3 regions of the Heyndrickxia sp. FSL W8-0496 genome follow, and region 3 is predicted to be linked to each of the others. Evidence: riboswitches for the same ligand, from Rfam matches in the RefSeq annotation. Region 3 holds a riboswitch; each other region holds the start of a gene.
The links. A riboswitch is a leader RNA that binds a small molecule or an ion and turns the genes downstream of it on or off. The one in region 3 is predicted to bind cyclic di-GMP.

Region 1 (11,184 bases), 3.9 Mb from region 3:
GAGTGGTTCTTCCTTTTTATTGAATGGTTTCCTTCTTTTTTTAACTGGTCTTCTTTCTTTTTTGTTTGGTTCCTCGATACTTGTATGGCTCTGGCTCTTTTTTGTGTGGTTCTTCCTTTTTATGACTAGTTTCCTTCTTTTTTTAACTGGTCTTCTCTTTTTTTTTGTTTGGTTCCTCGACTTTTGTATGGTTCTGACTCTTTTTTGTGTGGTTCTTCCTTTTTATTGACTAGTTTCCTTCTTTTTTTGACTGGTCTTCTCTTTTTTTTGTTTAGTTCCTTTCCAAATTCTAATGACTTATATTCAAACTTCAAAAAGAGGAAGAGAAAGCTCTCGTCCTCTTTTATAAAAACTTATTTATTTCAACTCAGCCTGAGCAGTTTTGAGTGAATTTAATAGGCTATCTACATCTAATTGTGTTACAAAAATATTAACTGCCTGATTTGCCTTTGTTAAGAATCCTTCAGCTGCTGCGGAACCATGAGCTAGGCTTGGAGCCAGTTCAGCAGTTTTGAAGTCTTCGATCGTTGACTTTCCGTAATCATCATATTTTGATGTGTCGGCATCTACTCGTGCTGGAATGGAACCTTTTAAAGGATTAAAAGCATCTTGCCCTTCGACAGATCCAAGAACACCTAAGAATGTTTTAACATCTTCAGCATTTCCCACTCCTTTTGGCAGACCAAATGTATCTGTTATTACTGTGAATATTCCTGATGAGTCAGGAGTTGTTGTATAGCCAAAGTCTTCATTCAATGTAAGTTTTAAATCATTTACGAAATACCCTTTTGCCCAATCTCCCATTATATTCATCGCTGCATCTCCATCGGCTACTAATTGAGAAGCGTCTTGCCAGTTTCTAGAGCTGTGATCTTTATTGATATATCCCATCATTTTCTTAAAAATTTCTGCTGATTCCTTCACTTTCGGGTCATCAAAGGCAAGCTCCCCTGTCCAAAGCTTGTTATATCCATCGACACCAAGCTTTGCTACCAATACATTTTCAAAAATTTGTGTGGCTGTCCACGGTTCTTTATCACCTAATGCTAATGGAGTAATCCCCTTTTCTTGTAATTTATCTGCTACAGCAAAAAATTCATCAAATGTTTTTGGTACTTCCAATCCATTGTCTTCAAATACTTTTTTGTTGTACCATAATACATTTCCACGATGAATATTTACGGGAACAGAATAGATATTGCCATCTTTGCTTACCATATCAATTAATGATTGTGGGAATTTATCACTCCAACCTTCTTTTTCATATACATCATTGATTGGTTCCATTTTTCCCGCAGCAACCCAGCCTTCATTCAATTCCGCTCCTCCATGAACCTGGAAGGTAGATGGTGGATCATCCCCTTGCATTCTACTCGCCAGTACAGCTTTTGCATTGGTTCCTGCACCACCAGCTACAGCTGCATTTTCAACTGAAATATCTGCATGCTTTTCCTTAAATAATGCTAATAATGCCTTTAATCCATCCTCTTCACCTGCACCTGTCCACCAACTGAAGATCTCAAGTTTTTCCTTTTTCCCCTTAGATTTCTCACCATCGCTGCTGGAGTTTTTTGAACTACAAGCACTTAATGCAAATACGAGAATAATAGCCAGCATGACAAAAATACTTTTACGTTTCATACTTCTTCCCCCTTTGTTCACTGTATTTAACAACTCCTACACTCATAATTTATCAAACTAATTCTTCCTGAATGCATGTAAGCGCCTTCATTATCTTGCGAATATCTGTATTATTTTGTTGTGCACTTATCTCCTTTTAATAGCAGAAAAATAGTAAGCCTTTGCATAAGAATAAATGGTATAAAATAATACAATTTTGTTGTATATTGGCGAACAATAGGTTATTATAACCAAGTCGCTAGTTAAAATGAACTAAGAATATGTGAGATAAAGGCAAACTATTTGAAAAAATAGGACGCAAAACCTAGGGTCTAAGGTTGGATAGATAATTATCCATTCATACTATGATCGCCTGGCTACCTAATCATTGGCTATTTCACAATCCGGGATAGTCTCTTTGTTATATACATAAACCAAAAGCAAGGTGATTTTCCCTTGTCTAGCTTACATATTAAATCAACAAATCTAACAAGAAAGGAGTACTAGACAATGAGAAGTATATTTTCATTTAAAAGTATAAAAGCGAAGATGTTATTTGGTTTTTCCTTAGTGATCTTACTTGTCATCGGATTAGGTATTTATAATTTTTCCGTGACTGTATCAAGCAATAAAACGGCACAGAATATTGCTAATTCTGAACTCCCTCTTTTATCTGCTAATAAAGGATTGGTCGCAACGATTGCGAATAGAATAGCTACTGCTCGGGGGTATGTATTATTTGGAGGAGACTATAAAGACCGCTTTAATGCCTATACAGAAGAGGGACAAAAATATGAAGCAATCGTTCGAGGTGTACATGCATCAGATGAATTCAATCGCTTGATGGGCCAAACGAAGGAATGGCGTGAATTTATTCAGGATAAAGTATTTGATGAATATGACAAAGGGAATGTGGAAAAAGCAAAGGATAATCTACAAGAATCGATAACCATTGGCCGTGATTTATTAAACGGTTATCAAAAACTTGCTGATGAAAGTGAAAAGGAGATTAATCAAAAAGAACAAGATGTAATTGAAAGTGGGCAAACGTCCTTACTTGTGGGAACCATTGTAACAATTCTAGTAATTATTATTAGTTTTGCCGTAGCATTCATTACATCAAACAAGATATCAAAACCAATTAAACATGTCATGCAGCGCATGAAATTAATTGCAAATGGTGATTTGAGCCAAGAGCCATTACAAACTACTTTAAAAGATGAGGTTGGACATCTTATTATTGCAACCAATGAAATGAATCGGCAAACTCGTGATTTATTAAACCGAATTAATACAGTATCCGGCTCTGTAACAAGTCAGAGTGAAGAGCTAAGCCAATCAGCAAATGAGGTAAAATCAGGATCGGAGCAAATTGCCATTACCATGCAAGAACTGGCTTCTGGTACTGAGGTACAAGCGAATAATACAAATGAACTTTCCTCCATTATGGGATCATTTACACTTAAAGTTGAGGAAGCAAATGAAAAAGGAAAGCTTATTCAACAATCATCCAATCAAGTACTTTCAATGGCTTCAGAAGGTAAAAAATTAATGGAATCCTCCAATGAACAGATGGCTAAAATAGATCAAATTGTTCAAGGTGCCGTCCAAAAGGTTCAAAGCTTAGATTCACAATCACGAGAAATCTCAACATTAGTTTCTGTCATTAATGATATTGCAGAGCAAACGAATCTCCTCGCATTAAATGCAGCGATTGAAGCAGCAAGAGCAGGTGAGCATGGAAAAGGTTTTGCTGTAGTCGCTGACGAGGTACGAAAACTTGCAGAGCAGGTTTCCCATTCTGTAACGGATATCACAAGCATTGTAATCAATATTCAAAAGGAATCAGGTATGGTGGCAGAATCATTACTGAATGGATACTCTGAGGTTGAAAAAGGGACCTCCCAGATTCAAACAACTGGTAAGACATTTACTGAAATTAATGAAGCTGTGATAAAAATGGTAAACAGTATAACAACCATTTCAGATAGCTTATCTGAAATGGAAGATAATAGCCTAAAAATGAATCGCTCCATTGAGGAAATTGCATCCATATCTCAGGAATCAGCTGCTGGAGTTGAGCAAACCTCTGCCTCCTCACAGCAAATAAGCAGTTCAATGGAAGAAATCGCAGGAAATTCAGAAGATCTCTCCAAATTAGCTGAGGAATTAAATGCTTTAGTGAATCAATTTAAACTATAATTCTGAAGCAATAGTTGTCTAGTAAGTATTTTGATTACTTATTAGACAACTTTTTTTATTTGGCTCTTTTCTCAAATTGTTGCTATTTAAGTAAAGTTTTAACGAATAACTTTCGGCTAAAAGACCATTACCCCTTTCATTTCACTGAGAAAAGTGCTGCAAACTCCATAAGAATCGCTGAATCCTTTATAGGGTGTAAAAGCCGACAATTGGGCTTTTACAAAAAGATACGAATACAGCCTTTATTTTTTAGCTCTAAATGAAAAAAACGATTCTTACAAGAAGAATCGTTCATCACTTAAGCGATAGATTTTGTATTTCTACATTTCATTCCACACTTACAAAGAATACTATGCTTTAAATATTTGATCTTTGTATGGCAGATGGGGCAGACCGTTTTTTTCATCATCATTCACAGCTCCCTATTAGCCCCTTCGTTTCCAGCTCTGGAATAGGAGCTTACTATTTGGATAATTCCTGACATTCCTTACATATGCCATACACCTCAAAATGGTGCAATTGAATAGAAAAGTGAGAGAGCCTTGAGGCAACTTGCTCTACTTCTTTTAACTTCGGATAATTAAAATCTTCTATTTTTCCACATGATTCACAAATAATATGATAATGATCCGTTGTGGAGAGTTCATATTTACTTATCCCATTACCATAAGGCAATTCCTTCAAAATACGTAGTTGAACGAATAATTTGACATTGTTATAGATCGTTGCCAAACTAATATAGGGTAATTCTCGATGTATATCTTCCACAGTCGGATGTATGTTGAGCTTTTGAATGGTACTCAAAATTAACATTCTTTGCGGTGTAATCCGTAATCCTCGTTCTTTTAGAAAAGGAATAAGCTCCATCATCTGTTCTTCTTCCATAACCTTGTCCCCTTATAAAAAAACTCTTTCATAAGATTCTCCAATAACTATGTACTTTTTTCCCCACTCTATGGTTAATTCTTCTGCCCACCATTTAATTTAATGTAAAAAAAGGTTTTTAAAATAGGGACTATCTCGCATTGAGACAGCCCCCTATAGTTGAGAATATGAGAATCAAAATGAGAATGATTGATTACTATTTGCATTTTTGCCAATCGAACAAGTGAACTTATACCCCTCTTTTTACACTTCTTGTGGTATAGGTAATCCTAAGCCTTCTGCAATACGAGTTCCATACTCTGGATCTGCTTTATAGAAATGTCCAATTTGACGTAATTTGATTTCCTCTAGTTTAACGGGTTTCATTGCCTCTACAATATTATTCACTAAACGTGTACGTTCTTCTTCGCTCAATAGTCGATATAAATCACCTGCTTGAGTATAGTGGTCGAAGTGATCATATGCAACTGCATCTGCTACCCCGCTTACTGAATATGGCTGTTGTTTATCCTCTGGTGATTCTTTCGGTCCATCAAAGCTGTTTGGTTCGTAGTAAACAGAACCCCCGCCATTATAGAAGCTCATTTGACCGTCACGTTGATAATTATTTACTTCATTTTTTGGACGGTTAATTGGTAATTGATTATGGTTTGCACCTACACGGTACCGATGTGCATCAGCATAAGCGAATAGGCGCCCTTGTAACATTTTATCAGGGGATGCTTCAACACCAGGTACCATTGATCCAGGTGAGAAAGTCGCTTGCTCTACTTCTGCAAAATAATTTTCTGGATTACGGTTGAGAACCATACGACCTACTTCAATCAATGGATAATCCTTTTGGGACCATACTTTCGTTACATCAAATGGATCGAATCGATACGAATTCGCATCCTCAAAAGGCATAATTTGTACATATAGTTTCCATTCAGGGAAATCCCCTTTATCAATTGCATTAAATAAATCTTCTGTATGATAATCTGGATTTTCACCAGCTAATTTTGCTGCCAATTCAGGATCCAGGTTCTTCACACCTTGTTCTGTTCTAAAATGATATTTTACCCATACAGCTTCACCATCATCATTTACCCACTTGAAGGTATGACTTCCATAACCGTGCATATGGCGGAGTGTTGCTGGAATACCACGATCAGACATAAGAATAGTTACTTGATGTAACGATTCTGGTGAGTGTGACCAGAAATCCCAAACAGCTGTAGGGTTTTTCAAGTGTGTTTGTGGATCTCTCTTTTGTGTATGAATGAAATCAGGAAATTTAATTGCATCACGAATAAAGAAAACTGGAGTATTATTACCGACAATATCATAGTTTCCGTCTTCTGTATAAAATTTAACCGCAAAACCACGTGGATCTCGAACGGTATCTGCAGATCCAAGTTCACCTGCTACTGTTGAGAATCGAATAAATAGTGGAGTTCGTTTTCCTACTCCATTAAACACTTTTGCCTTTGTATAGTTTGAAACATCATTCGTTACTTCAAAATAACCATGCGCCCCTGCACCTTTCGCATGAACGACACGCTCAGGTACACGTTCTCTATTAAAATGAGCTAATTTTTCTAGTAAATGTACATCTTGAATTAGTGTTGGACCACGAGATCCTGCTGTCATTGAGTTTTGATTATCCCCGACCGGTGCTCCCCAACTAGTTGTTAGTTTCTTATTTGTACTCAATCAAATCACCTCATTAATAATTTTTCGACAGACGAGTCATCGACTCTATTCTGCTTTTCTATAAAACTATGATAACACTTCTCAAAATAAAATCAATACTTTTTTATAATAATTATAATTTAAAAAGAAATATTAGGTGACTTACATTTCATAAAAGGACAATACTTCCCTTTATAAAGGTATTCGTGATTGAGTAAATTATGTCCAATTTTATTCAAGTTGTTTGATTTCGATATATCGTCGGTGATAGACCGGTTTTCTTCTTAAATACACGACTGAAATAATTCGGATCATTATAGCCAACACTGTAGCAAATTTCCTTTAGGCTTTTATTTGTATGGATTAATTCCCTTTTTGCATGTTCCAATCTTACATCAGTTAAATAATCAATAAAGGTAACCCCAAATTTCTCCTTGAACATTTTTGTAAAATGGAAAGGACTTAACTCTACAAAATCAGCTACTTCTTCCAATGAAATATTTTTCTCATAATTGTTTTCTATGTATTCTTTCGCTGTTTGTAAGTATCCTTTCTGATGGTTTGCTCTCCACGCTTGAACAAGTTCTACCGCCTTCATTACGAACTGCCGTAATGAAATAATCCATTGTTCTTCCTGTATTGGCTTTTGTTTAATCTCAAAATGTATCCCATATTCCTTTAGCATTCTTGTAATCACAATAGATAATTCTTCATAAATATGGCTGTTTTTATCTTTATTTACTTCCATATAAATTTCAAATGCCTGAAGTGCACGGTGATGATCACCTAATTTTATCGATTCAAGTAGATGTTTTTCTTTTTCAATAGAGGCTTGTTCAGTTAGATAATTGGTCTTTTCATATAGATGGGCAGTTCCCCATTTTTTTGATTCCAGTGCTAAAATCGCTTCATGATAAGAGTTCATAAGTCCATCGATGGTCTCAAAAGGCTGTCCTAAGCCCACCATCCATTGAGTATGATGGAATCTTTCCTTTAATGTTCGTACAACAGATCGAGCTAATGTTATCGCATTTGATCGCTTTATTTCATGACTTGATCTCATTAGAACAAGTACAGGAATTTGATTATCTGCCATAGGTCCTACTATACAATTCTCATCAAGCTTCGTTTTTAATAAGGATTTAACCCCGCTATATATTGTCCGCTTCTCATCATTGGATTGTATATGATCTTGGCATTGCATAGAAAATATCATCATATATCCAGATCGCACTTCAATCCCTAGTAACTTGCTCCATTCATCAACATTCATTTCCTCAATATGATTCATTAATAAAGTTGATAGCCATTCTGATTCAATGACCGATAAAGCACGGGATAAATTTCTTTTCATCTGCAATGATTCCATATATCGTTTCCGCTCTTCGAGTATTTCTTCGCGAACTCTTTTTAAAGCCGCTATCACATCTTCTTGCTTACTAGGTTTTAAGATATATTCTTTTACCCCTTGTTGCATAACTTCCTTAGCGTATTCAAAGGTATTAAAGGCGGAAACCATAATGAATTTGATCTGTTTATCCATCTTTTTTATTTCTCTCACTGCCTCTACTCCATCAATACCAGGCATTTTAATATCCATCATTATCAAATCCGGCTTTAACTCACGTGCCAATTCAATGGCCATTCGACCGTTTGGAGCCTCAGCAATAATTTCTATTTCCGGGATTCCGTTATGTATCATTTTAGCTAAGCCTAAACGTTCCAATCTTTCATCATCGACGATGATCACACGCAAGATGGTTTCACCCCTTTTTGAGCTTCAAACGAAAAACAGTCCCCTTTCCCAGCTTTGATTCAATGTCCATTACATCCTTTTGCTGGTAAAAGAGTTGAAGACGCTTCATGACATTTTTCACACCAATTCCTGTTGAATGTCCGCTTGCTCTCTTACCAGTTAACCGTTGTTCATTTGTTTCACCCTTTAATAATTGGCTTATGATTGACTGCTCCATTCCATTTCCGTCATCTGCCACTTCAATCACGATTTGATCCTTAGTTTGGTAAATGGTAAGTGTGATCCTTCCCCCTTCCTCCTTTGACTCCACACCATGGATAAAGGCATTCTCTACAATAGGCTGTAACGTTAAACGTGGAATGTTTGCATACATACATCTTTCATCTATTACGGTTTTAAATGATATACGATCCCCAAAGCGGGTTTGCTGAATATAAAAATATTCTTTTACACAATTCACCTCATCCTTTAATGTTGATGGTTTATCAATATTCTCAAGATTATACCGAAGCAAGGTAGATACCGCTTCAATTAATCTTGTTGTCTCATGCGCATCCTCCAAATAAGCCATTTTTGAAATATTGTTTAACGTATTAAATAAAAAATGGGGATTGATTTGATTTTGTAAACTCTTAAGCTCCATTTCTTTTAAAAGTGTATCTAGTTCAGATTTATCTTTAATTTCATTCACAAGACCTACAATATTTCGCCGCATTTGGTTAAACGTTTCTGTCAATAATTTCAATTCATCCTTACTTGTTACTTCAATATCCCTTCCAGTTAATCGTCCTGCAGAAATCTCCCTTGCTGCTTGCGATAGACGCGCAATCGGCCTTGTAATCCCACGAGAAATATATAAAGCGAGTATCCCACAAATAATTAATAACGAGCCTAGTAGAAAAATAGTCGATAACCGATAATAATGATTTCGTTTCTTAAGCTGCTTAAAAAAGGATTGATAATTCGTTAATTCCTGATCAATTAAGGACATCGTTGTCTCTTGGATAAAATTAGCTACATTTGTAGCTTCATTAAAATAAGCTGCATACTGATTTATATCGCCCGTTTCAAAAGCATGTATGGCAATATAACTATCCTCCAAGAAACTTTCGAGCATGTTCTCATAGTTGCCAAGAGTGACAAAGTTTGATTGAGTTTCTATTTCTTGCTGCAATTTCTTTTTGTTTTTTCGAAGCTCATTACTAGTTGTGATAAATTCTTGTTGAAACATTGGGTCCTTTTTTACAATATAGGCATTCATTTTTTCTACCACGGTGTTCGTTTGCTGGGCGATTTCATTTAATAAAAGAAAACGCCCAAAGCTTCGATTATATTCTTTCATAATTTTTTCGCTACTGTCATATACGAAAAAAGCTACACCATTAACTAAAACAACTAGAATAATAAAATAAATGAGGAGCTTCGTTCGAATCCGGATCATTGCGGTAATTCCCCTTTTTGCTCTATTAGGTCTTCCCTATGAATCACCCGAGTATCCGTGTTATTAATTTCTGGTATAGGTTTTCCTTCCTGAATTTGAATCATCATCTCAACTGCCTTGTATCCCATTTCATAAGGCTTTTGTACAATCGTCGCATCAATCACACCTTTGCGAATATAGTCCAGTGTTTCATTAATCGTATCAAATGCAATGATATAGGTAGATTGTACGCGGTTTAAACGCACGACTGTTTGAGCAATTCCAATACCGTCTAGAGCACTTGTCCCATAAAAAGCATTCGTCTCCGGATGTTCAGTTAGGATTTTATTTGCCTTTTCGGCTGCACGAATTCTAGTAATATTGGACTCTTCAACAGTGATTACATGTATTCTGTCTTCATTAGCAATTGCATCCTTAAATCCTTTTACTCGTAGCTTTTGATGCTCAGCCTTGAAGCTACCAGTAATAATCGCAACATTAATCTTTCCCTTCGTGTCAGCTATTAAAGAAGTTCCTGCCAGAAATCCTGAATAATAATTATCTGTTCCAATATATGCCCTTCGCTGACTTGAGGGGGCGTCCGTGTCCACTGTAATTACTGGAACCCCTTTATTCACTAAATGGTTGATAACTGGGGTAAATTGCTTATCATTATATCCCTGAGTTAACACACCATCCACCTTCGAGGCTGCTGCTATTTGCAGCTTTCTTAAGTGTTCATTTATATTGGATTGCTTTGGACCTACATACTCAAGTAAAATATGATTGGCCTTCGCCGCTGCCATCGCCCCTTTTTCGACTAGCCGCCAATAATCATTGTCCAGCTCTTCTGGTATTAACATAAAATGATATTGGTAATCGGGCATTATCTCACTTGGGTTTTGCTTACCAAGTGTATGCATCTTATTAGCATATAAACAAGCTAATGTAAACGTTATCAAAAACAATAGGATGCCTACGATATAAAATAGTTTTGCTACGCGAGTCATATTATGGGATGGGCCTCCATACAAATAGTTTTTCTTTTCAGAATAATTAATCTTATCATAGCATGTTTATTCTTTGTTGAAAATATTTACCCCTTCTCTCAAAATGATGTATCTACTATAATAAAAACTTATTGATAATAATAAATATTATAAAATTTACTAATATACCATTATTAGTTAATCTAAAGGCAAGAAATCTCTGAATAAGGAGGAGTCATCATGTCTTTAGATTTTCTTCAACCTGATGATCAATTTACTTATGCAAAAAGAAAAACCGATGAATCTTGGATTCAATTCATGAAAGAAATGATTAATTTTGAAGGAAAAAAGGTACTAGATATCGGCTGTGGTGGTGGAATCTATACAAAAGCTATCGCTGAAATGGGAGCAGCACAGGTAATCGGCGTCGATTTTTCAGAAAAGATGCTTACCGCAGCAAAGGAATATTGTCAGGGTTATGATACTGTTCAATTTATTCACGGAAATGCTATAGAAACAGGTTTGGACAGTGATCAATATGACATTGTGCTTGAAAGGGCGCTCATCCACCATATTAGAGAATTAGAACCGTGCTTATATGAAGTATTCCGTTTATTAAAACCTGGTGGCACATGTAT
Region 2 (11,184 bases), 490 kb from region 3:
AATATAAGGATTGGAAGACATTTATCTTTTAAATCTATTAGTCAATAAGAAAACAAAATAGGGGAGAGAAAAATGGCTAAATTCTTTATTCCATCTCGAGGTCCTCTTTCGTGGAGAGAATCTCTTGCAGATTCAGACAAACAATGGAAAAAGGGGTATTCAGCTTATGAATTAGCTCATTGTTGGGAAGAAGCTACTAATCTTCCTTCTTGCGTGGATACGATATTTAAACAGAGCGAATTTCCTTTGTTCCACGATGTGGAGGTATTATTAGCATTCCCTGAGTATAAGGTACCTTTACCTGGTGGAAATGCAAGCTCGCAAAACGATCTTTATGTTCTTGCGAAGTCTAATAATGAACTATTAACGATAATGGTTGAAGGAAAAGTTTCAGAGCCCTTTGGGAAAACTGTTGAAAATTGGTTAGGTAAGAGTCCTAGTGATGGTAAACAAAAAAGATTAGAATCCTTACTTAATATACTGGGGTTACATAAAGAAAGTGTAGGTAATATAAGATACCAATTACTTCATAGAGCATCATCAGCAGTGCTTGAAGCAAGGAAGGTAAATGCTCGTCATTCTCTTATGCTTGTTCACTCATTTAGCGAAACTAGAAAATGGTTTGAAGACTATGTAAACTTTGTAAAACTGTTTAATTTTTCCCCGAATAAGGATGGAATTGTTGGTCCAGTAGAATTGAATGGAGTAAATATGTATTTTGGATGGGTTACAGGTGAAAAAACACAAAAAGAATGGAAGCATTTTTAGAATAAGTCCCCATCAAAGGATTTCTATTATTATTTATGTTTATGCTTCACATAAAGTGAGAATATCGGAGAAAATGTGTTTCAAGTATAGTGTTTGAAACACATAAAGCGAAAATATTGAAGAAAATGTGTTTCAGGTATAGTGATTGAAACAGAGAATACAAATGATTTAGGAAATCCTTTTCATTTAATTTGAAAAAGTTTAAATGCTCACAAACCAAAATCAAGGCCCGTGAGCATTCTTTATTCAAGATAATCCCCATCCAAAACTTACCTACCAAACAACCCCAAAATCAATTTCTCAACCAATACAGGAGTCCGCACAAACGCACTTTCCTTATGCAATCTCTCTGATAATTGATGTGCATCCTTACCAAAAGCACCCACATTAAGCACTGGCGCTCTAAGCTTTTTCATGTCCTCAAAGGGAATAAAATATCCATCTCCCCAAATCGGTGTGTTTTTCTCGTAACTTGTCCATCCATCGTTTTGGTCAGTATAGTTGACATAGCTTAAATCACATATTCCATTAAAATAGTTAACTGGCTTTAGTGGAATATTCATTTGCTCGGTCATTTCTGACAACAATTGAACGGCTTTTTGAATCAATGGGTTGTCTGATGAATTAACCGCTGGGTAATACGGTGGCGTGAATAAGAGTATGACCCCTGGTGCTAATTCCTGACAATTGTGCATGAGTTGGTCGGCAACAAAGAAGGATTGATCCCGTTCATCTAACTCATCTATTTGTAAGGCTTTCGAATGGATGGCATCAACAAATGGATCGCCAAACTTATCGCGGGCATAGGATTCAAGCTGTTCAAAGCGCAATACACGTACATCACCAATCCCTTGGATATTTTCTTGCTTACAAAGGGCTTGGTAGTTTTCATTGCAGCGAGAGACCGCTTCTTTGGCAACCTGCTCAAACCGATCCATGATGTCCTTTGCTGAGCGCTGCATCATAAAGACATTATAGAGTGCTTGGGCACGGGCTGGGGTTTGCGTCGAGTATGTTAGTTTTAAATCCTTTTGTTGTAGTGAAACAGGCAGTGGTGTTTTTTCTCCTAGATGTTCTTCCTGGAATAGGGGATTCCACTCCATTTGTTGATTGAAATAAGCGGCAATATAGTTGGCAGTCATGCCTTTTAATGGTTCACCGACATGTGTTTCCTTGCCATAAAATAAGGCGGATGGCATGATTTTTCCGATGGTTCCTGTATAAATATAGTAGTTCTCATCCTCTGGATTTTGGGAAAAGGAGGATTCACTATTTAAGAATAACTGATAGACAAGACCGTGTTCTTCACTTAGATTCACCAATTTTTTTACAGCAGCACGCATTCCTGATGAATTGACTTCTTCATCAGGAACCGTAACGAGCAATAGATTAATCGGCCACTCCTCGGAAATGGCTTTCTCGATCAGTCCCATATGAATGGCCAGCCCGATTTTCATATCCATTGTTCCGCGCCCAAATACATACTCACCTGATTCTAAATCCTTCACGGCATTTTTGGATAAGCGATCCTTATGCTGCTTGAGTGCTTCTGTCAATTGAAGTGGCTTCCGACAAATCGGCTGTAGCTGCCCATATTCTTCTGTTTCAACGGTATCAAAATGACTAATAAGAACCACCGTATCTGAAGCATGTTCATGTTTATATAGGGCCGTTAAAAAAGAGCGTCCTTTATCAATCGGATCTAATGTTAGATAATCAGGGTGTTCGCTGAAATATGGAAGGTGACTCATCTTTTTATGCAATTTTATCGAGAAGCGTTTTTCACCTTCTGAGAAGGTTTCACTTTCCCAACCGACAAGCTCATAAAGCAAGCCCTCTAAATCTTTTGGTGAGTTCCATAATAATTTGCTCATGGGAATCTCCTTTCTGCTAGATTACTAGTTAAAATCGTAAGGCAGCAGCTTACCCACCATCTTTTTTATAGAATTTAATCATTCTTAATATAAAAATCATTCTGAATATATCCATCTTACCAAGAACTTGTAAATAAATAAATATGCTTGAAGATCCCTTTATTCACGCTTGCTATCAAAACTTCAAGCTCATCATGCCAGCATAATCAGAAGGAGAGAAGCATTTGAAGATAGTTCAAACAGCTTAACACTAATCATCCTCTAGCAGGTTAAAAGTAATGATACTTAATTACTAGGCAAACCATATATAAATCAAGCGAAATAGTCTAATTCGACAAAAAATTACAAAAAATTCATATTGTAATAGTTCTATGTTATCATGAGTTTAGTACTACTTTTTAAAAAATTGAAAAAGGCAAACTTATCGAAAGGTAAGGACGCAAAGCTACGAGTCTAAAATCCTTAGGGATAATGATCGTCGGGTTGCCGAGAATAATGATAACAAGCGATTATTCGATGATCAGGCTATCCTTATCTATATTTGGGATAGCTTTTTTTATTGCACTCCTATGAAAAGAACGTGCAAATGGTAACAAATGAAAAGAGCAAATTATATGGAGAAAGGAGATTTAAAGATGATCGTTGTTGATAAAAAGAAATATAAAATGGCCATTAATGAGGTCGAGAAAGAGGTTCATGTACAGGTACATGGATTAATGAGAGAAGAAGATGCAGAAGGTTATATGATAGATTTACAGGATACGATTAATAAAGTATCAAAGCACGAATATACGTTTGTTGTCGACGGGACTCACCAAACACCTGTCCCTTCAAAGGTTGTACCACAGTTGGAGCAAACAATGCAATTTTATTCTAGCTTAGGCTTTAAGGATATCCTTGTAGTAAAGCCTGCCTCTAAAATTGCTCAAGTGCAAATTAGGAACGTACTTGAAAGAATTAATTTCACAGGTACATTTATCGATAAAGTACAGCATTCTATGTAATGTTAGCCATCATTAAATTTATTAGCTGAAAGGAAGATCAACCAGTGCAAACAGCTCAAGAATTGTATACATATGAAATTATCACGAAGGAACAAACCGATTTAATTCAGCAAGCAGCTGAGTGTCTAGCTCGTACATTTATTGGAGTGGATGTTTCAGGAAAATGGGTCCAAGAACCGATGGTAGGTCAATTAAATATAGAGTATGAAGATTTCTATCAGTTTACTAAGGATTATTTAGACTCTACAGTAGAGCAGGGATATTGTGCAGTCGCGTGTGATGCTCATAATAATGTTGTAGGTGTGCTTGCTGGAGATACCAATGCACCAGAGATTATCGGTGAAGATATATTTGAAGGCTCTTTTTATGATATGAATGTTATTCTACGTGTGCTTGAGGATGTGGACAAACGTTTCATGGATGATTATCAAAAAAGAAACGGAAAAGAAATTGAAGATGGAGAGCTATTACACTTATTCATGTTAGGAGTGATAGCAGAGCATGACCGCCACGATATTATTCAGCAATTAGGAGATAAATTGATAACAAAGGCATCATCACAAGGGTTAAAGGCTGTTTTAGGAGAAGCGACAAATCCGAAGTCGATGCGTGTAATGGAAAAATATCATAATATGAAAAAATATCAAGATATAGAAGGAAATTATATTGTACATAGATATCAGGAAAATAGTCAGTTGAATGGCATTCCTGCAAGTGTAGCGGATGGAACATATATCGTTATCAGGGAGCTATAAAATATTCAAACCAGCATAGATGAACTTGTGTGAGATTTGAATAAAAAATAATAGGAGTTAGGGGCATTTATTTATCATGGAAGCTATTATGCTAGGAATAATTGTTATCTTATTGGGGGTATCGGTGTATTTTGCTTACCGATATTTTTCACTAAAACATAGTCCTCATTTTAATAAAGAAATAATAAATGTAATGAAAGAAATATCAGCAGGAAAGATGGATGAAAAAACTTCTGATCATGGTGCGTATAATCCATTAATTGAGTATTTTAGCGGTGTAAGGGAAAAGTTTTTTTCTTTTTCAAAAAATGTACATGAAAAAGGGGAAAACCTTGCTGAAACTGGTGAATATGCTTCTGAGAAAGCGGATATTGTTAGAGCAGCAATTGATGAGGTAGGAAGAGGATTACAGAAACAATTAGTAGCAACAGAAGAAAGTGCTGCATCGATGGAAGAAATGGCACAGGCTATCGAAGATCTATCCGTGAGATCCAACCAAATTTCAGAACAATCGAGTACTACCTTAGAATTGACACAAGAGGGAAACGAGAAGCTAAAGGACTCCTTAGAAAAAATGGAGCACTTTAATCAAACGATCAATACAACATTTAATGCAATAAATAAGCTTGGAGAAAAATCTCAAGAAATCGGCACGATTGTAAAAGTGATTACTGGTATTTCAGAACAAATTAATTTATTAGCATTGAATGCGGCGATAGAAGCTGCCCGCGCGGGTGAACATGGTAAAGGATTTGCTGTTGTTGCTGATGAAGTTCGAAAATTGGCCGAACAGTCACGCCAGTCTTCTTCGGAAGTTTCAAATATTGTGAAGAATATACAAGAAGAAACAGAAATAGTTGTTCATTCCATGCAGCAGGGAACAGAAGAATTTAAAGATACAAATACGACCATTGTAGAGGTTGGAAACATGTTCGAAAAGATTGTATCTACGACAAAGATCATTGCTGAAAATAATGAAAATTCTTCTGCTAGTTCGGAGGAATTATCCTCTGCAACACAACAGATAATGGAAACAATCGTAGAGATAGCTTCAATCTCACGGGAATCTGTTGAAATGTTTGAGGAACTCATAGAAATTAGTGATGATGAACTCCATACAATGCAAAAACTTGTTCAGGAAGCAAAAAATCTTATCGGGTTGAAAAATGATGTAAATAAATTATTATTTACAATGGGTCATGGTGCTGAAACTGAAGAAGCGAAAGTGGTTCAAAATGCTGATTATAAGGTTAATAAGGCAGTTTAAACCTATTAATCTTGCTGGCTGATAAGTATAAGAGTGCTTCTCATAGGTTTAACTGACTTGTGGGAAGCTTTTTTTATACAGAGCAAAACTGAAAAAGTAAATTAGAAAAATTTTTGTCTTAAACTAGGACAATAAAATGGAAAAATAAATCAGAAGGTTTGTAGTTCGAATGTAGGTAACGTATTCTTTTTCAACGGTTAATTTCTCTTAATATGTAGGTCCAATTTGCCATCATGCTCGTTCTTATGGATGCAGCAGGACGTTCTGATTGGATTCTAGTTTTCTTGAAATAAAAACGACTGCTAGTAATAACATCAGGGAGGTAAAGCAATGAAAGAAATACAAAAATTGTTTCCTAGTATGGACGGAAATGACTTTCAAAGAGAGGAATTATTGTCCTACTTTAAGACCATTTTAACGAAAATAGATGAATTAAAGGATCCAAACAAACTAACGCTAGGAGAAATGCCCGAGTACTCAGAGGATTATTATAATCGTGTTATTCAACAGGCTAGTGTTCCGGAAACGGGTGAATCGATGGAGGAAGTGATTCAGAGGCTTCTAAAATTGGTAGAAGGACACCGGTACGTCAATCGAAATTATGTGGCAAATGCAGCACCTCTTCCGAATATTGCTAGTATCATCGGGAACTTAGTCATGGTTCTAGTCAATGGTAACAATCTTTGGGATGTGGAAGGACAAGCAGCAGCTACAGCAGAAATCGAAGTAACAAGTATGCTATCTAAACTTATCGGATACGATGAAAGCCTTAGTGCAGGATATACAACGTGGGGTGGACAAGGGGCTGTCTTTAATTCTTTACGTCTTGCGATTGCCCGTTACGCACCTTTCTCTAATCAAAAGGGTGTACCGCAAAATCTCTATTGCTTCTGTTCCGAGCTATCACACTACAGTCTGTATAAATCTGTAGAGGCAACTGGGATTGGTGTGGAAAACATGATCCGTGTAAAAGTGAATGAGGATCATTCTATGAATCTAGAAGATTTAAAAGAAAAAATGGAGCATGTTATTGCAAAAGGCGGCGTTCCTCTTTATGTCCTTGCCACAATGGGCACAACTGATACATTTGGCATTGATGACATGGAGGGAATTAAGCGGATTGCAGATGAATTGGAACGCACATATGACATCAATCCAATCTATATCCATGCAGACTCAGCTATGGGCGGCATGTATACTTTCTTTAATCATTACGACTTTGAAAATAATCCTTTGCGATTTGAAAACGACGTGAATGAGGTATTGAAATCCTACCAACAGAAGTTTAAACATATCAACCTTGCAGATAGTATGGTCTTTGATTTCCACAAGCTTGGACAAACACCCTATATTACGAGTTTATTTTTAGTCAAAAACAGAGAGAATCTGAAGTATGTTGATTTAGATGCAGCGGAAACGCCGTATGTTGGAAATCGTGGTTATGGTAGCTATCATACAGGCTACACACTCGAATGCTCGCGAATGGGTAGTGCTTTAGCAATTTATGCTTCTTTATTGGCTTTTGGAATCGAAGGGTATCAAGAACTTTTAGCCAATTACATACGTGTCAATATTGCTTTTAGAAAGAAGTTATCAAAAGAAATTTCGAATGTAGTGATCACGAATGAGATTTCTCCGATCACAACATTTCGTTTTTATCCTGAAGAGACAAAATGGAATGATGAATTGAACGGACTTTTAACAATAGAAGAAATATCGGAAATCAATCAATTTAATGACGAGTTTGCAGAAGTCATTGGTGCCGAACGGGATACCGTCTTCTTTGGAAATACAAAAAAGCAGCGCCTAGTGGAGGCAGCAAACACAAGCAAGCGGATCTCTCTCTATGCGCATAAATTTTTTGCGATCTCGCCCTATACCACAATAGAAGAGGTGGACCGTTATGTTGGATTTCTAAAAGAACACCTAGAACTTTTTCTAAAGACGAGAAATAACGAGAATTTCATGATAAGAGCCTAAAGATTTTAACGTTACATAATGAAAAAACCTGTAACCTAAATAAAATGCTCACAATCGTTTATAAGGGAAGGTTGTGAGCATTTTATATTTATTGAATTTTATCCTATTAACAAGCCCTTCCAAAATTGCCCCTTATCGTGGTAAAAAGTTTGAAAAACACTTAGAAATTTATCATCAATATTCGCCCCTTGAAAACTGCTCTTTCAAGGGGATTCCCGCTTGCTAACAAAACTGAAAAAATATCAAGTATTACTATTTTCTCGTCTGACCAGTATAATCAGGGATGGGAGATGAGATTAATGAATAAAAAAGACATCGCAAGTATCCGAAATCAATTTAAATTAAATAGTAGATATATCAATATTCGAGAAATATTTAATGTATATGTAAAGAAAGAAACCGGAGAGATTTATCATCAGGTTTGCCAGCCGTTTGAAATGCTAGAGCAGGAAGAACAAGAGCTGTTTTTAACCAACTTTAAGAAGGTTTTGACTGGTGGACTTGACTCCAAGCTGTTTGAACTGAAATTTCGCCGAGATGAGGAAGAGAGCACACAAATGACTCTTTTCAATGGATTGCATGCTACATCTACGGATGAATGGAACGAAAAAATGCTCCAAATCGTAGAGAAAATGTTTGCCCATGCAAAGTATGAATTTGATACGGTAGTAACGTTTATTCGCGGCGAGTATCAAAAGGCAACAAGGAAGCGAAATATGGAATCGGAGGAAGGCGGAGATGACGAGGTATATTCCAGTCAGTTTGTCCTTTGCAGTCTCAATAAAACCGATCAGCCGAAAAAAGCGTTGCTTTTTGATTATATTGAAAAAGAATTTAAAGCCAATAATGCCGTGGATCCGATTATTAATTTAGCAGCTCCATTAGCTGGTTTTCTGTTTCCTGCCTTTAATGATAATTCAGCTGATGTGAATCATATTCTTTATAATGGTGGAAAAGCGAATCAACCGAGTGAAATTTTTATCGTGGATGTCCTCCAATGTGAAGAGATCATTACAGCGGTAGAAGAAAAGGACAGCTTCGACCAAATTTTAAAGATAGTAGTAGGAGACGAAGTGGATTCCAAGGTCATTTCGAATGTCTATGAGGAAATTGATAAGATCGTACAGGAGAGTCAAGAAAATGAAGAAAATGAAGAAAGTGAACCTCCTAAACTGGATTCCAAGGGCATCGAACGAATTTTAGAGGCTAGCGGCGTTGAAAATGTAAGCTCAGACAAAGTCGAGCATGCCTTCAAAAGTGTTGTATTTGATGAAAAACACGAAATCAAAGCAAGCAGCGTCATTCCGAAATCGATTAAAATCGAAACGAAGATTGCCAACGTAACCATTAACCCGAAAGACCTCAAAAATCTTAAGTATATCACTTATAATGGAAAGAAATGCTTAGTATTAGAGGTTGATGAAGAAGTCGTTGTCGAAGGATTTCGATTGGAATCAGGAGAACTCTAGTGGGGACGGTTCTTCTGCTTCCTTAACTTTTTTTAATAGGAAACTGTTAATAATATTTGAGAGGGTAAGACCTGCCACGATCACCGGGTTCCAATCGAAGTCGAACTTAGTGGTAGATGAATTGATTTTATATTTAAAATGTAAATATGTAGGGTAGAACAATAATATACTTATAGTATAGTAATATGCTATATCAAAGGGGGCATATTATGAAGCAGCTCTATATAAAGCAAAAGGTATTCAGTTTAAGTGGGAAATTTACAGTAAAGGATGAGCAGGAAAAGGACGTTTATTACGTGGAGGGAAGTTTTATGAAAGTTCCTAAAACGTTCTCCATTTTCAATACAACAAAAGATGAAATTGCGCTCATTACGAAAAAGGTGTTTAGCTTCTTGCCAAAGTTTTTTGTTGAGGTCAATGGTCAAGAGGTGTTAACGATTAAGAAGGAGTTTTCTTTCCTTAAAGCACGCTATACGATTGATTCTACAGGCATTGAAGTACTTGGTAATTGGTGGGATATGAATTTCCAGGTTTTACAGCATGGTGAACTGGTTGGTAAAGTGAGCAAGGAATGGTTTACTTGGGGCGATAGCTACAAAGTGCAAATATTGAATGATGAGATGGAAGCCATCATGATTGCCCTCGTTGTCGCAATGGATTGTGTGAAGGCTGATGATAATGCCGCTTCCTCGGTAATTACGCCTTAATGTAGGGATGAATGATATGAAATGCTGACAGGTTTTCATTAGAAACTCATAATTAAAATTACTTCAGAAAAGCAGGGAAATGATGAACGGATTCCCTGCTTTTTATTATCTGTTTCCTGTGTAGCTGTTTCCTCAGAAAAAGTAATTTATATTAGTCTATTTAACTCATTCTGCCTTAAAAGGCTATTATTTTTACCTAATTTTCAACAGAGGATTAGAACGATTTTTCATGGCCGTCCTTCAAAGTATTGTTTCATTAAGGGTATTTTGAATTATTAAACATTAAGGTGTCAAAAAAAAGATGGACTTTATACCCATCCTTCTTTTTTATTTATTTGCTAGAATATACTTCATGGAGTTTTTACTTTAATCTACTAAAGTAAAATTAGATAAAATAATGAAGGTGAAAACATGGATACTCGTACATTAGAAAATTGGATTTTTTCCTTTAATTATAAGAGCTTAATCATTATTGCAGCAGTTGTAATTGGAATGTTACTATTGCGATGGATTATTCTTACGATTCTCAAAAAGCTTCCCAAACATCATGCTGTGTTGAGAAGTATAGTAAATTGGTTCACATTTTATGGAACTTTGGTATTTTTGCTCCTATACTTTTCAAAAGCAAAATGGATGTTTGCCGTGATATTTAAATTCGGTAAAGTGGATGTAACGCTATTCCTAATTATTGTGGCCGTTTTAATTATTACTTTGGCTAGTCGACTTTCAAAAATTTCTACAAATGTTTTATTGCCGGGAATATACAATCGATACCATTTAGATAAAGGTACGAGATATACATTTGACAGAGTTGTGCATTATTCCATTATGATTATTGCCATTATTGTCAGCTTAACGACAGTGGGGATAAATCTAAGTGCATTAACCGTGTTTGCAGGCATGATCAGTGTTGGAATTGGGTTTGGACTTCAAAACATTACTTCCAACTTTATCTCTGGGGTTATTATCTTGTTTGAACGACCTATAAAAGTCGGGGATCGCGTTCTTATCGATAACATTATAGGAGACGTTGAAAAAATTAATATGCGGGCGACAGTTATTAAAACAGGTACCAATGAACATATTATTGTACCGAATTCATACTTTTTAGGAGAAAAGGTGGTTAATCGTTCGTTTAGTGATCCAAAAATTCGACTAACCATCCCTTTTAATGTTGCATACGGAACAGATGTAGAAAAATTAAGAGATATGCTCATGGAGATTGCAAGAGAGGAAAGCTTAGTTTCACCAGCAGTTTTAATGGATCCGGAACCATCTGTGAGTTTTGTAGGCTTTGGAGATTTCTGTCTGAATTTCGAATTATCGATAATGATATCCGATTATAATCAGCTTGGGACAA
Region 3 (11,184 bases):
GTCCCCAGCGGAAAATAATTGCATCACTGCGGTAATTGCTGCCATGCCAGAACCAAAAGCAAACCCACGTGTACCATTTTCAATATCTGCAATTAGCTTTTCCAATGATTCACGAGTTGGATTTCCCGTTCTTGAATATTCATATGTGAAATTTCCGACACCATCTTGTTTATACGTACTCACCTGGTATATAGGGGTAGAAACTGCACCTGTATATGGATCAACACTTATGCCACCATGAATAAATTTTGTTTTTTTCTTCATTTTGCATCAACACCTTTCATTCATAAATCCCACTACTAATATATCTTTCACTGCTATCTGGAAAAATCGTTACAATATTTGTTCCAGGTTCTGCCTGTTTCGCTTCACGGAGACATGCTTCTAATGCCGCCCCCGATGAACTTCCGATGAGAAGACCTTCATTTCTACCTATTTCTGCTAAGCGAAAAAAAGCGTCCTTATCTGAAATAGTATGAATGAAATCAAAATAACCACGATCGATAAAAGGAGGAAGGAATTCCATCCCTATTCCTTCTGTACGATGAGAGCCAGCCTCACCACCATTAAGAATAGAGCCTTCAGGTTCAACAATCACCGTTTTTATGTGAGGCAGCTTTTCTTTTAAAAAACGAGAGGTCCCCATAAACGTACCCCCTGAGCCTGCCCCTGCAACAAAAATGTCAATCTTCCCATCAAGTTCCTCGTATAGCTCTGGTCCTAAGCTCTCATAGTACGTATCTGGATTGGCGAAATTTTGAAACTGACCTGGATAAAAAGAATGAGGAATTTCCTCCAACAATTCCTTTGCCTTTTCAATTGCCCCCTGCATACCAAATGCAGTCGGTGTATTCACTACAGTAGCTCCGAGTGCCCTCATCAATGTTTGTTTTTCAAGACTAAACTTTTCAGGTGTCACAAAAATAGCATTAACCTTAAACTGAATTGCTGCCAATGCCAAGCCAACTCCCGTATTTCCGGCAGTTGGCTCAACAATCGTCCAACCCTCTTTTAATCTCCCTTCATCAAAAGCTCTTTTTAATAAAAATTGTCCTAAGCGATCTTTAATACTTCCACCAGGATTGAAATATTCAAGTTTAGCAAAAATTCGTACACCATTTGGAAGTGAATATGATGTGATTTCTATCAATGGTGTATGGCCAATTAATTCACTCACATGTTTTACATATTTCATTAAATATCCCTCTCTAATGAAACTAGCAATCTAAAAATTGAATAGTGGTAATAACTAACAATCAATGAACAAACTTTCTTAAGCAAATACCTCAGACCATTCATTTTTCTTTTCTAACATCGTTTTAGCGATCGCTTGCGCCCCCTCTAAACTATGACTTGCTGCCCAACCGCATTGGACTTCATTACATGCAGGAACCTCTGTAGCTGTTAAGACATCATTCAATGTTTTTTCAAGAATAGTAAGTACATCATCATAATCGTTGTGATTAATTAGAGAAAGGTAAAAACCTGTTTGACAGCCCATCGGACTAATATCAACAATGTTGTTGGAATAATTTCTACTGAATTCTGCCATCATATGCTCTAAGGAATGGAGTGCTGGCATCTCCATATGCTCTTTATTCGGCTGGCAAAAACGAATATCGTATTTATGAATGATATCTCCATTAAATCCTTCTTTCACCCCTGCTAAACGTACATAAGGAGCTTTTACTTTTGTATGATCTAAATTAAAACTTTCTACATTCATTTTCTTTTCTACTGTCATGTCTACTTTCTCCCTTCTCCTCTTAGATATATTTCTCTATATAATAATCTAACAATTTTGTCTCTTTGCATCAATTAACCATACAAATCGGTTTAATTTTTTGAATTCAACGGAAAAATCATTTTGATTGAAAATAGTTTGAAGAACTGGAATCGTAGTATAATACTCTGTCTCTATATCCGTAGCTAACCGGTTAAATCCTTTTCGTTTAGCCCATTCAATCATTTTCTTTTTTTCATCCTCCGTAGCAAAAACGGTATCTGCAAAAAGAATTCTCCCATCCGCAGTTAAAAGCTGGCTATATTTTTTAATCGCTTTACCCTTTTCCTCATCTGTTAAATGATGAAAGGCATATGTGCTGACAAAAGTATGAATTGGCACTGAAATATTTGGAAATTCAAGAAAGTCTCCATCCCAAATTGGAACCTCTGGTAACTTATCCTTTGCAATTTTTCTCATTTCACTTGATGGTTCCAATCCATATATATTTAATCCTCTATTCAATAATTTCTTAGTTAAATTCCCCGTGCCTACCCCGAATTCTACAACGGTACCGGAAGCATTCTTCGCAACCTCTGAAAGAATCACATCATAATGAGTAAAAACTTCTTCATATTCAGGATCATTTCCAGTTACTGTATCATCATAAGTATGGGACCACTGATCAAATAGTTCATTAAACTCTCTGCCCACTTTAATCCCCTCATTTCCTATAAAAAAACTATGAATTAAATGTAGCATGAAATAAAGAAATGTGCAATCGAGCAAATGAAAATAGTCCATTCGCCTAAATTGTTTTTCATGTGATAAATATTGAGTTAAAATTAAAAGTGGTTCATTTATTTAAGCTATTAATTTGAGGTGATAGAATGACATTATTAAATGATATTCTCAGCTATAATGAGGAATTTGTATCCCAAAAAAAATATAGGGATTTTACAACAACGAAATATCCCGATAAACGTTTAGTAATTCTAACATGTATGGACACTAGACTCGTTGAGCTTCTACACAAAGCAACCAATACCAAAAACGGTGATGTAAAAATTATAAAAAATGCAGGTGCGATTGTTACTCACCCATTTGGCAGTATTATGAGAAGCTTATTAATCGCTGTTTATGAATTACAGGCGGATGAGGTTTTAGTTATTGGCCATCATGATTGTGGAATGAGTGCAATTAACAGTAATTCTGTATTGGAAAAGTTAAAGCAAAGAGGGATAGAGGAACAAACATTAGAAACAATTAAATACTCCGGTATCGATTTACATGAATGGTTCCAAGGCTTTGATCATGTTGAAGATAGTGTAAAGCATAGTGTAGATATGATCAAACATCATCCATTAATGTCAAAAGATATTCCAATCCATGGTTTAGTTATCGATCCCGAAACAGGAAAATTAGATTTAGTTGTTAATGGATATGAAAATTAAGCTTTCCCTGCCAAATGCAGGGATTTTTTTTTAGCTTAATTAAATTGGACTTATTACATCGAAATTCCATGTAAAATATATTCTAAATAGTGTTTAATATTTGATTTACGGCTATCAATGATTTGAAACATATGAATTAATTCTAGTAATTGATTACGGCTAAGTTTTGTTAGTAGTAGATTAATTAATGTCTCACTACTAATTTGAATCTGTTCACCATCACTTAATCTAATATTTAATTCGTTTAATGGAAGAATATATTTATATAACAAATCCTTCATTTGATTTAAACTAATGCGAACACTTGAATATTCTATAGTTGATTCAAGTACAATTTCATTTCCCATCATAATCCTCCTAGAAAACTAGTATGGGGCAATTCTCGTCTCCACCATTTATCATGAATCATATGATTTCTTCTGATAAGGCAGTGTGAGCAGAGCCAAGCAGATCAAAATCTTTTGCTATTTAAGTATAAATCTTTATACTATTCAAGTTAGCGACGCTCCGTCCCCTTTTCATCAGTCAAAAGTATGTAAAAGGAATCATAATCTTTCCAAAAAAACTTTTGCATGAAACCTTATTAACGAAAAGTGGTAAACAGCAAAAAAACTATTCCCATATAGAAATAGTCAATTTTAATAAGCTCATTATGACTATTCGGCAGCCCGGCGATCATCATTCAAAATGAACCTTAGACCCGTAGCTTTGCGTCCCTCACTTTCGCAAGGTTTGCCATTTCGTTAGAATTTTTGCTACCTAACATTTTATAATGAACATTAATCATTATCAACAGTCTTTTGTTCAATTTCAATGAATGTTCACATATAACTATATTAATTACCTTTTTTTGTGACTTTTCTCTTCTAAAAATGTATTAATCATCCATTTTAGTAATAATAATCCAACCACAAAAAAATCTTCAGTCTGTATACTAGGATGTTTTCGTATAGTGAGTGTATTGCTTTTATTTAAGCCCTACTTCCGAATTTTTACAGCTAATAATGACTTCAAGTTTTTTTAAGAATGAAAAGAGTGATGTTTTCAACCTATTTTATTCGTTAAAACTTTATCTACCTAGCAACAATGAATGAAAAAAAAACCTTATATTAACATCTATTTTAGTCAATCCTCTTGATAGTTATGGAAAAATAAAATAAGGAGTGTTCTCCTATGAGTAAAGACATTCTTGCTCAAATCTTTCAATCATTAACCATTCATTTGTATCTAAAATTAATAGTATTTGTTTTTATTTTATATGTGTTTGATTGGATCATTACCGAAGTATGTAAAACAAAGAGTAAAAAATTTCGCACATTAAGTATTGAAATTTTAGGCTTGCTTTTTATCATTTATATTATGTTGTACTAATTTTTATAAAATTTATAAAATTCGAACCAATAGTGGTATAATAGTCGTACATAATGGTTGATATTGATAAACTCGTTACCCATATTCCAACGTACCCTTATCGAAAGAGGATTTGAATATGAAAAGAAATGCTCAAATAATACTAGTCTCTATCTCCATTTTATTTTCTTTGGTTCAGGCAATTTTTTTCGGAGAGTACCATTTTCTGGATATTACTGAATGTTTAGTCGCAACTCTCATCGCTTGGATTGTTGGATGGCAATACGATAAATTAAGATTATTTGCTAAGGAAAGAAAAAAAAGCGAGCAAAATTATAAAAAATTAATAGAGTGGCTCCCCAAGCCTGTAATTATTCATCAAGATAGTATCATTCTATTTGTAAATAAAGCTGCAGAAAAAATGATCGCTGCTCACAACAAAAATGAACTTATCGGTAGATCTATATTTGATTTTCTAATATTTGATAGTAACAACGATATAAAGGAGATTAGAAAAGGGCTACAGAAAAATGTAGCAACATCAAGTATTGTTGTGAGATTAAAAAGACTCGATGGTAAAATCATCTTTTTTGAAGTAACATCCGAATGGTCCCAATATGAAGGAAAAGAAATTATCCTTTCGATTGGAAAAGATGTCACAGATGATAAAAAACAAACAGATTCCCTACTACTAAAGTCTGAAAAACTAGCGCTCGTAGGGCAAATGGCGGCTGGAATAGCCCATGAGATTCGGAATCCGCTTACTTCTATAAAAGGCTTTATTCAATTATTTCGTTCAAATACCTATCAAAAAGAGTATTATGATATCGTTTTATCAGAATTAGAACGGATTAATCATATCCTAGGTGAATTCCTTGTTTTAGCTAAACCAACAATTACTGTCTTTGAAGAAAATGAACTCGAACCATTAATTAAAGATGTCGTCACTTTAGTAAATACCCAATCAATAATCAATGGTGCGGAAATCATCGTTGAAATCAGTCCCGAACTGCCTACTATTTTATGTGAGAAAAACCAATTAAAACAAGTCCTTATCAATCTTTTAAAAAATGCAATTGAAGCGATGCCAAATGGAGGATTAATTAAAATAAATGCTCAAATGAAGAGTCCAAACCAAATTTCCATCTCTGTAAGTGACCATGGAGTAGGAATCCCTAAAGAACGAATTCCTACACTTGGTGAACCTTTTTATACAACTAAGGAAAAGGGAACAGGTCTTGGTCTAATGACCTGCTTCAAAATTATTGAAAGTCATCATGGAGAATTAATAATTGAAAGTGAAGAAGGTATAGGGACGACAATCGAAATCATATTACCAATAAGTTTTCAACCCTTTTTCAGTACACTAAGTTCCTAAAAACCGAAAGCCTTTTACGAGCATAACAGAGAATTTAATAAGTGGATGATACTAAAGTCCATTCTTTTATTGTGAAGAGGTCATTAAGCCTTAAGGCTAGGTTTTGAAGCAATTTTATTATTTAAAAGGAAGAGAGGAGCTAACCATTATCGGGGATTCCCTTAATAGACAGCTCCTTCCTTCCTAATTATTTACTTCAACTCTCTACATCTTTTATTAAAATATAATGATTATGCAAAGTTCCCTTGGATGTAGAAACGCCATTTCCTAGAAATATTCTCTCATTTTTAATTCCAGTGACCATTGCCATCGTATCCTTTTCCTTTTGTTTATATATTTGTCCAACCTTTATTTCCATACAATCCCTCCTATCTTCTATTAGTATCCATTAGAATTGAAGAAATTTATTCATGAAATTGAATTTGTTCGGCTAGCTGGATTAACGGCTCCACTTTAGAATCCGGTTGGTGTATATATCCATATTCCACACTATAAATATAATTTGCTGTCACTAAAAATAATTCCGGTGCTAATCCCTCCTTATTTTCCCATAGTACTGCTTTTTTTCCGGATATATTCAATTCCTTTGTATTTGCCTTTTTATATGCTAGCTTTTCCTTAATTACTTCATCAATGGAGGATATAGTAGGTTTTGGCTTAATCATGAGATAATTCCCATCATTACCATAGGAATAAAACACTTCTACATTAGTCAATCCAGTAGAATAAGAAATTGAACTTAAATCTGTGATATTTGGAATTACTTCTTTCAAATCAATTGGAATAGTTGCTTCATTAGAAATTATCATCGATGTTTTCCCATTAAATGTTATGGGATCCCCAATCTGTATTTTTTTGAATGCTGTTTGATGTTTATTATTCTCATTAGCGACTTGTTGCATATGTAATTCTTCAGTTGTTTTTGGATCTGCCATTTGTAACCCCTTATTTTTTTCTACCAAATCGTAGCTAAAAATTGTTAGTATTAGAATGGCAATAGCAGTTGAAGTATAAACAAACAAATTTTTCATTCTCGTTCGAATACTCAACCTTTTCATATCCTCCATTACTTTTTTATGCAAATGTCTACTTCTGTTCTCGTCCCAAATAATTTCTGAATCTAATTTTTCCAAGTATCCATCATAGACACTTTCGTCATACTGTTTTTTCATTCAGAAAAGCCTCCTTTAACATTTTTTCCTCTAATGCAGGAATGGCCCGGAAAAGTGTTGATTTCACCCTGCTCTCAGACCAATTCAAAATCTTAGATGTTTCCTCAATTGAAAACCCTTTAATTTTGCGCAAAATAATAACTTCCCTATATGAACTTTTGAGTTCCCCTAATGCTCGATAAATCTCTTTTGATGTTTCTTTTATTTGGACAATCTCTTCAGGCAGAGGACCCTTATCCTTATTGAAATGTAAGATTTCTTTAAACATCATAAGAGGTTTCCTTTTTCTCAATTCATCTACTGTAACATTATGACTAATACTAAATAACCAAGTTTTTGGGCTAGATTCCCCTTTAAATGCATGATAATTCAAATATGCTTTGACAAAGGTTTCATGTGTTAAATCTTCTGCTAACTGATAATCCTTTACCATCAATAGAATGTATTTAAAAATTGCATCCCCATACTCCAAATACCATTCCTCAATATCATGTTTCCTCCCATTCCTCAACTTTCCCCCTCCTATTCTGTTTGAAATTCTATATTTAGACGGAAATAATTTAAAAAAGTTTTAAAATTTATAAAATTCTTTTTTGTACCACTATACCTTCATTATAATAAAAAGGGACCTGCTTAAACGGGTCCCTAACAAATGGTTAGTAAAAAAATAAAGATGTATTTTCCAACAATAGGTTTATTAAGAAAATGCAAAAAAACACAGTCTACTTTAACTGTTTTTCCATTGGTGGTTTCGTATCGTTCGTTGCTTTGCAAAAGTCCAACTGCCGGCTTTTACACCCAATAAAGGATTCATTCGCATTATGATGTTTGCAGCTCTTTTCTCAATAAAATGTAAGGTGCAGCGTTCTTTAGCTTTCGTTAAAACTTTCTTTAAATAGCAACAAACCGTGAGAAAAGAGCCTTTGAAAAATACTTTCTTATTTTCGGTATCATTATTTCAGATTAAAGGCTTTTGCAAGGCCATACACATGACCTCTTGCAACATCATCCAGCCATGTCTCATCTTTCATTTTTCTTGCATCTACTTCATTATCAATAAAGCCGTTTTCAGTTAAGACAGCAGGCATGTTAGATTCTCTTAACACATGGAAATCCGCTTGCCTCCTACCTCTGTCTTTCAGCTTATTAATATTCATTACTTCTTCATGTAGTAATTTATGATAAATGGTTGTTGGGCGACCTACCTTTGGATAAACATAGCTTTCAAAGCCTGTTCCTCCTCCGGAATTAATATGAATGGATAAGTAAAAATCTGCCCCCCATTTATTTGCTTCATTTGTTCGGGATGTTAGACTAACCGTTTGATCTTTTGTTCTACTCATCTTTATTGATACATTTTGATACTCATTTCGAAAAATATCCCTAATTTTCGATGCAATTAATAATGTTATATTTTTTTCAAGTAGACCATTAGCGGAAGCACCTGAATCACTTCCCCCATGTCCGGGATCAATGTATAATTTGAACATTCTGATTCCTCACCTCCCTTAAATTATTTAATGCTTGTTTTTAATAATTTGTGAAGGCTAGTCTCATAGTAAATTCATTTGTTTTTGTAAGGCGATTCATTGTCATTTGATTGAAGTTCATTTTTTAAGCTCTTTTATAATTTGTGTCAAAATTGTTTCTCATCTAATTATCATCTTTCTTTCATATTTTTTTAGGATTTTTAGTTTAATATTTTATTCACAAGGACAAGCAAGGCTTTCCTAATACTAGACTCCCCCTAATTTCAGTCTAGTGAACCTCCTTTTTATTTTATATATACCCGACCTAATTTTGGTCGGGATTTTCATTTCTCCAGACTCTTTTTTAGAAGAGGCTGTTTTCGTATGATTTGTTTCTTTTGAAGGAGAAGTCAGCGGTTTTTATATGTTTGAAGGTCTTTTCTCATTGAAATGATGGACGAATGTTTTCAACCGATTTTTATTTAACACTTTACCTAAATAAAAACAATATGTGAGAAATTTAAGCCTTAGAAAAAAGAACCTCTGTCTATAACAGAAGTTCTCTACTTATAAATATATTTTTTTAACAATTTTTTAAGCTCTCAAGAATTTGATCAATCTCTTTACCCATTCCAGCCTCTACCGCCGCAATATATGCTCCTTCTACTAAAGGAATATCCGCAGCGATTTTTATATTCTCATATTGTGATATTTCAATTGCTAGCTCTGCATTCATCAATGCGCTTCCCAAATCGTAAAGGAGAATGACACCTTTTGAACTATGTGCTCGTTCTATCGCTGACAGGATTTTCTCCACACTTGTTCCGATCATTTGATGATCTGTTCCACCTGCTAATTGTATCGAAACATTGTCAACCACTTGGGAAATGATCTCTTTAATTCCCTCGACAACCTTTATACTATGAGAAATTAGAACAATTCCCACAGTTTCCATCATATTTCATACTCCCTCGCAACTTCAGCAAGTGATTGGAATAGATAAAAAGAGGAAGCTGAACCAGCATCGATATGGCCAATTGATCGTTCTTTTAAATAAGCAGCTCTTCCTTTTATGGCTAGCATTTCTCTTGTTTTCTCCATAGAATTTTTTGCAGTCCTTTCAACATCATTCCAATTAATACTTTGTTTTTCTTGGAACAGGTTAAGAATGGGAATCCAAACATCAAGCATTGTTTTATTGCCAACTGCCGCTTTTCCTCGTTGTATCATTCCCTTTACCGCTTCATCAATGGCTAGTATAAGGGCCATCCCGTCCACTTTATCTTTCCCTCTCAGGGAGATGGACATTTTCAAAAAAGCAGTGCCGTATAAGGGTCCTGATGCTCCGCCAACCTTAGTCATTAGCGTCAGGGCAACATCCTTCAAACAGTCAGATACCGTTTCATAGCTTGTTACAGAAATTTTATTCACTACTTCTTGAAATCCTCTAGACATATTAATACCGTGATCACCATCACCTATTGCCTGATCAAGTTCAGTCAAATACTCTTTGTTTGCTTGAACTTTTTCATTCATTTTTTCCATCCATTTTAAAGTAGCATTTACTGTTAAATTCATTTCCTTCCCATCCTTCATATAATCAATTATTTTCGAAATGCAGGGGCAAAGGATTCGGCATCTAATAATTGTTTCAATTCACTATCAAGCTTTAGTAATGTCACCGAACATCCAGCCATTTCTAATGAGGTCATAAACTCACCTACATAGGTTCTATATACGCTTATCCCTTGATTGGATAAGATGTCATGAACCTTACCATTTACTATATAAAGTTCCATTTCCGGAGTAGATCCTAATCCATTGATCATTACAGCAACCTCATCCCCTATTTGTAAAACCATATCGTCTAAAATCTTTCCTGTAAGCTCCTCTGCGATTTTGTTTGCAGTAGCTATCCCTTTCTTCTCAATTCCTGGCTCTCCATGAATGCCCATCCCTATTTCCATTTCCGTTTCATCAAGAACAAAGCTAGGCTTTCCAGCTGCTGGGACTGTACATGGACTAATGGCCATTCCCATGGAACGAACATTTTGTACCACTTTATCTGCTATAGCTTTTACTTCATGTAATTCAGCACCCATTTCCGCTTTAGCACCCACAATTTTATGGACAAAGACCGTTCCAGCTATCCCTCTTCGCCCCGTTGTAAACGAACTATCCTCAACAGCAACATCATCATTTACAATGACTTTTTCTACATGAATTCCATCTGCTATGGCAAGTTCTGCAGCCATTTCAAAATTCATTACATCACCCGTGTAATTTTTGATCACCATTAAGACACCAGCCCCACTATCTACAGCTTTAATTGCCTCATAGACTTGATCAGGTGTTGGGGAAGTAAACACTTCACCAGCTACTGCTGCATCAAGCATCCCTTTCCCAACATATCCTGCATGTGCTGGTTCATGACCACTACCACCTCCACTAATAATTCCAACTTTATTCGGAACTGGAGAATCCTTTCTAACAATAACAGTCGTTCCTTCAATAACCTTCAATTCATTTGGAAACGCCGCAAGTACTCCTTTTAACATATCTTGTACTACTTGATTAGGATCATTGATAATTTTTTTCATGATAACCCCACTCCTTAATAATGATTAATATAAAAAGG

Region 1: it holds a riboswitch for cyclic di-GMP, as region 3 does, so the genes downstream of both, NST63_RS02780 (methyl-accepting chemotaxis protein) here and NST63_RS22490 (hypothetical protein) in region 3, are expected to answer to the same signal.
Region 2: it holds a riboswitch for cyclic di-GMP, as region 3 does, so the genes downstream of both, NST63_RS19935 (hypothetical protein) here and NST63_RS22490 (hypothetical protein) in region 3, are expected to answer to the same signal.

What each region holds. Positions count from the first base shown of each region.
Region 1 is NZ_JBBOXX010000001.1:502,408-513,591, reverse strand. It holds gene NST63_RS02785 (ABC transporter substrate-binding protein) at 358-1,641, opposite strand; cyclic di-GMP riboswitch class I at 1,904-2,005, shown strand; gene NST63_RS02780 (methyl-accepting chemotaxis protein) at 2,131-3,822, shown strand; gene NST63_RS02775 (Fur family transcriptional regulator) at 4,285-4,707, opposite strand; gene katA (catalase KatA) at 4,951-6,402, opposite strand; gene NST63_RS02765 (response regulator) at 6,617-8,131, opposite strand; gene NST63_RS02760 (sensor histidine kinase) at 8,145-9,578, opposite strand; gene NST63_RS02755 (sugar-binding protein) at 9,575-10,567, opposite strand; gene NST63_RS02750 (class I SAM-dependent methyltransferase) at 10,787-11,184, shown strand, end outside.
Region 2 is NZ_JBBOXX010000001.1:3,927,727-3,938,910, reverse strand. It holds gene NST63_RS19945 (DUF6946 family protein) at 73-768, shown strand; gene NST63_RS19940 (M20/M25/M40 family metallo-hydrolase) at 1,038-2,642, opposite strand; cyclic di-GMP riboswitch class I at 3,047-3,133, shown strand; gene NST63_RS19935 (hypothetical protein) at 3,278-3,646, shown strand; gene NST63_RS19930 (hypothetical protein) at 3,691-4,401, shown strand; gene NST63_RS19925 (methyl-accepting chemotaxis protein) at 4,478-5,668, shown strand; gene NST63_RS19920 (pyridoxal phosphate-dependent decarboxylase family protein) at 5,999-7,648, shown strand; gene NST63_RS19915 (DUF4317 family protein) at 7,948-9,117, shown strand; gene NST63_RS19910 (LURP-one-related/scramblase family protein) at 9,327-9,824, shown strand; gene NST63_RS19905 (mechanosensitive ion channel family protein) at 10,236-11,184, shown strand, end outside.
Region 3 is NZ_JBBOXX010000001.1:4,419,688-4,430,871, forward strand. It holds gene NST63_RS22465 (bifunctional cystathionine gamma-lyase/homocysteine desulfhydrase) at 1-264, opposite strand, end outside; gene NST63_RS22470 (PLP-dependent cysteine synthase family protein) at 281-1,195, opposite strand; gene NST63_RS22475 (S-ribosylhomocysteine lyase) at 1,274-1,744, opposite strand; gene NST63_RS22480 (class I SAM-dependent DNA methyltransferase) at 1,793-2,437, opposite strand; gene NST63_RS22485 (beta-class carbonic anhydrase) at 2,614-3,177, shown strand; gene NST63_RS22490 (hypothetical protein) at 3,231-3,524, opposite strand; cyclic di-GMP riboswitch class I at 3,837-3,924, opposite strand; gene NST63_RS22495 (hypothetical protein) at 4,351-4,548, shown strand; gene NST63_RS22500 (ATP-binding protein) at 4,667-5,905, shown strand; gene NST63_RS22505 (hypothetical protein) at 6,102-6,263, opposite strand; gene NST63_RS22510 (hypothetical protein) at 6,310-7,077, opposite strand; gene NST63_RS22515 (RNA polymerase sigma factor) at 7,061-7,588, opposite strand; partial or broken gene NST63_RS22520 (N-acetylmuramoyl-L-alanine amidase family protein) at 8,037-8,567, opposite strand; gene dhaM (dihydroxyacetone kinase phosphoryl donor subunit DhaM) at 9,130-9,504, opposite strand; gene dhaL (dihydroxyacetone kinase subunit DhaL) at 9,501-10,124, opposite strand; gene dhaK (dihydroxyacetone kinase subunit DhaK) at 10,151-11,146, opposite strand.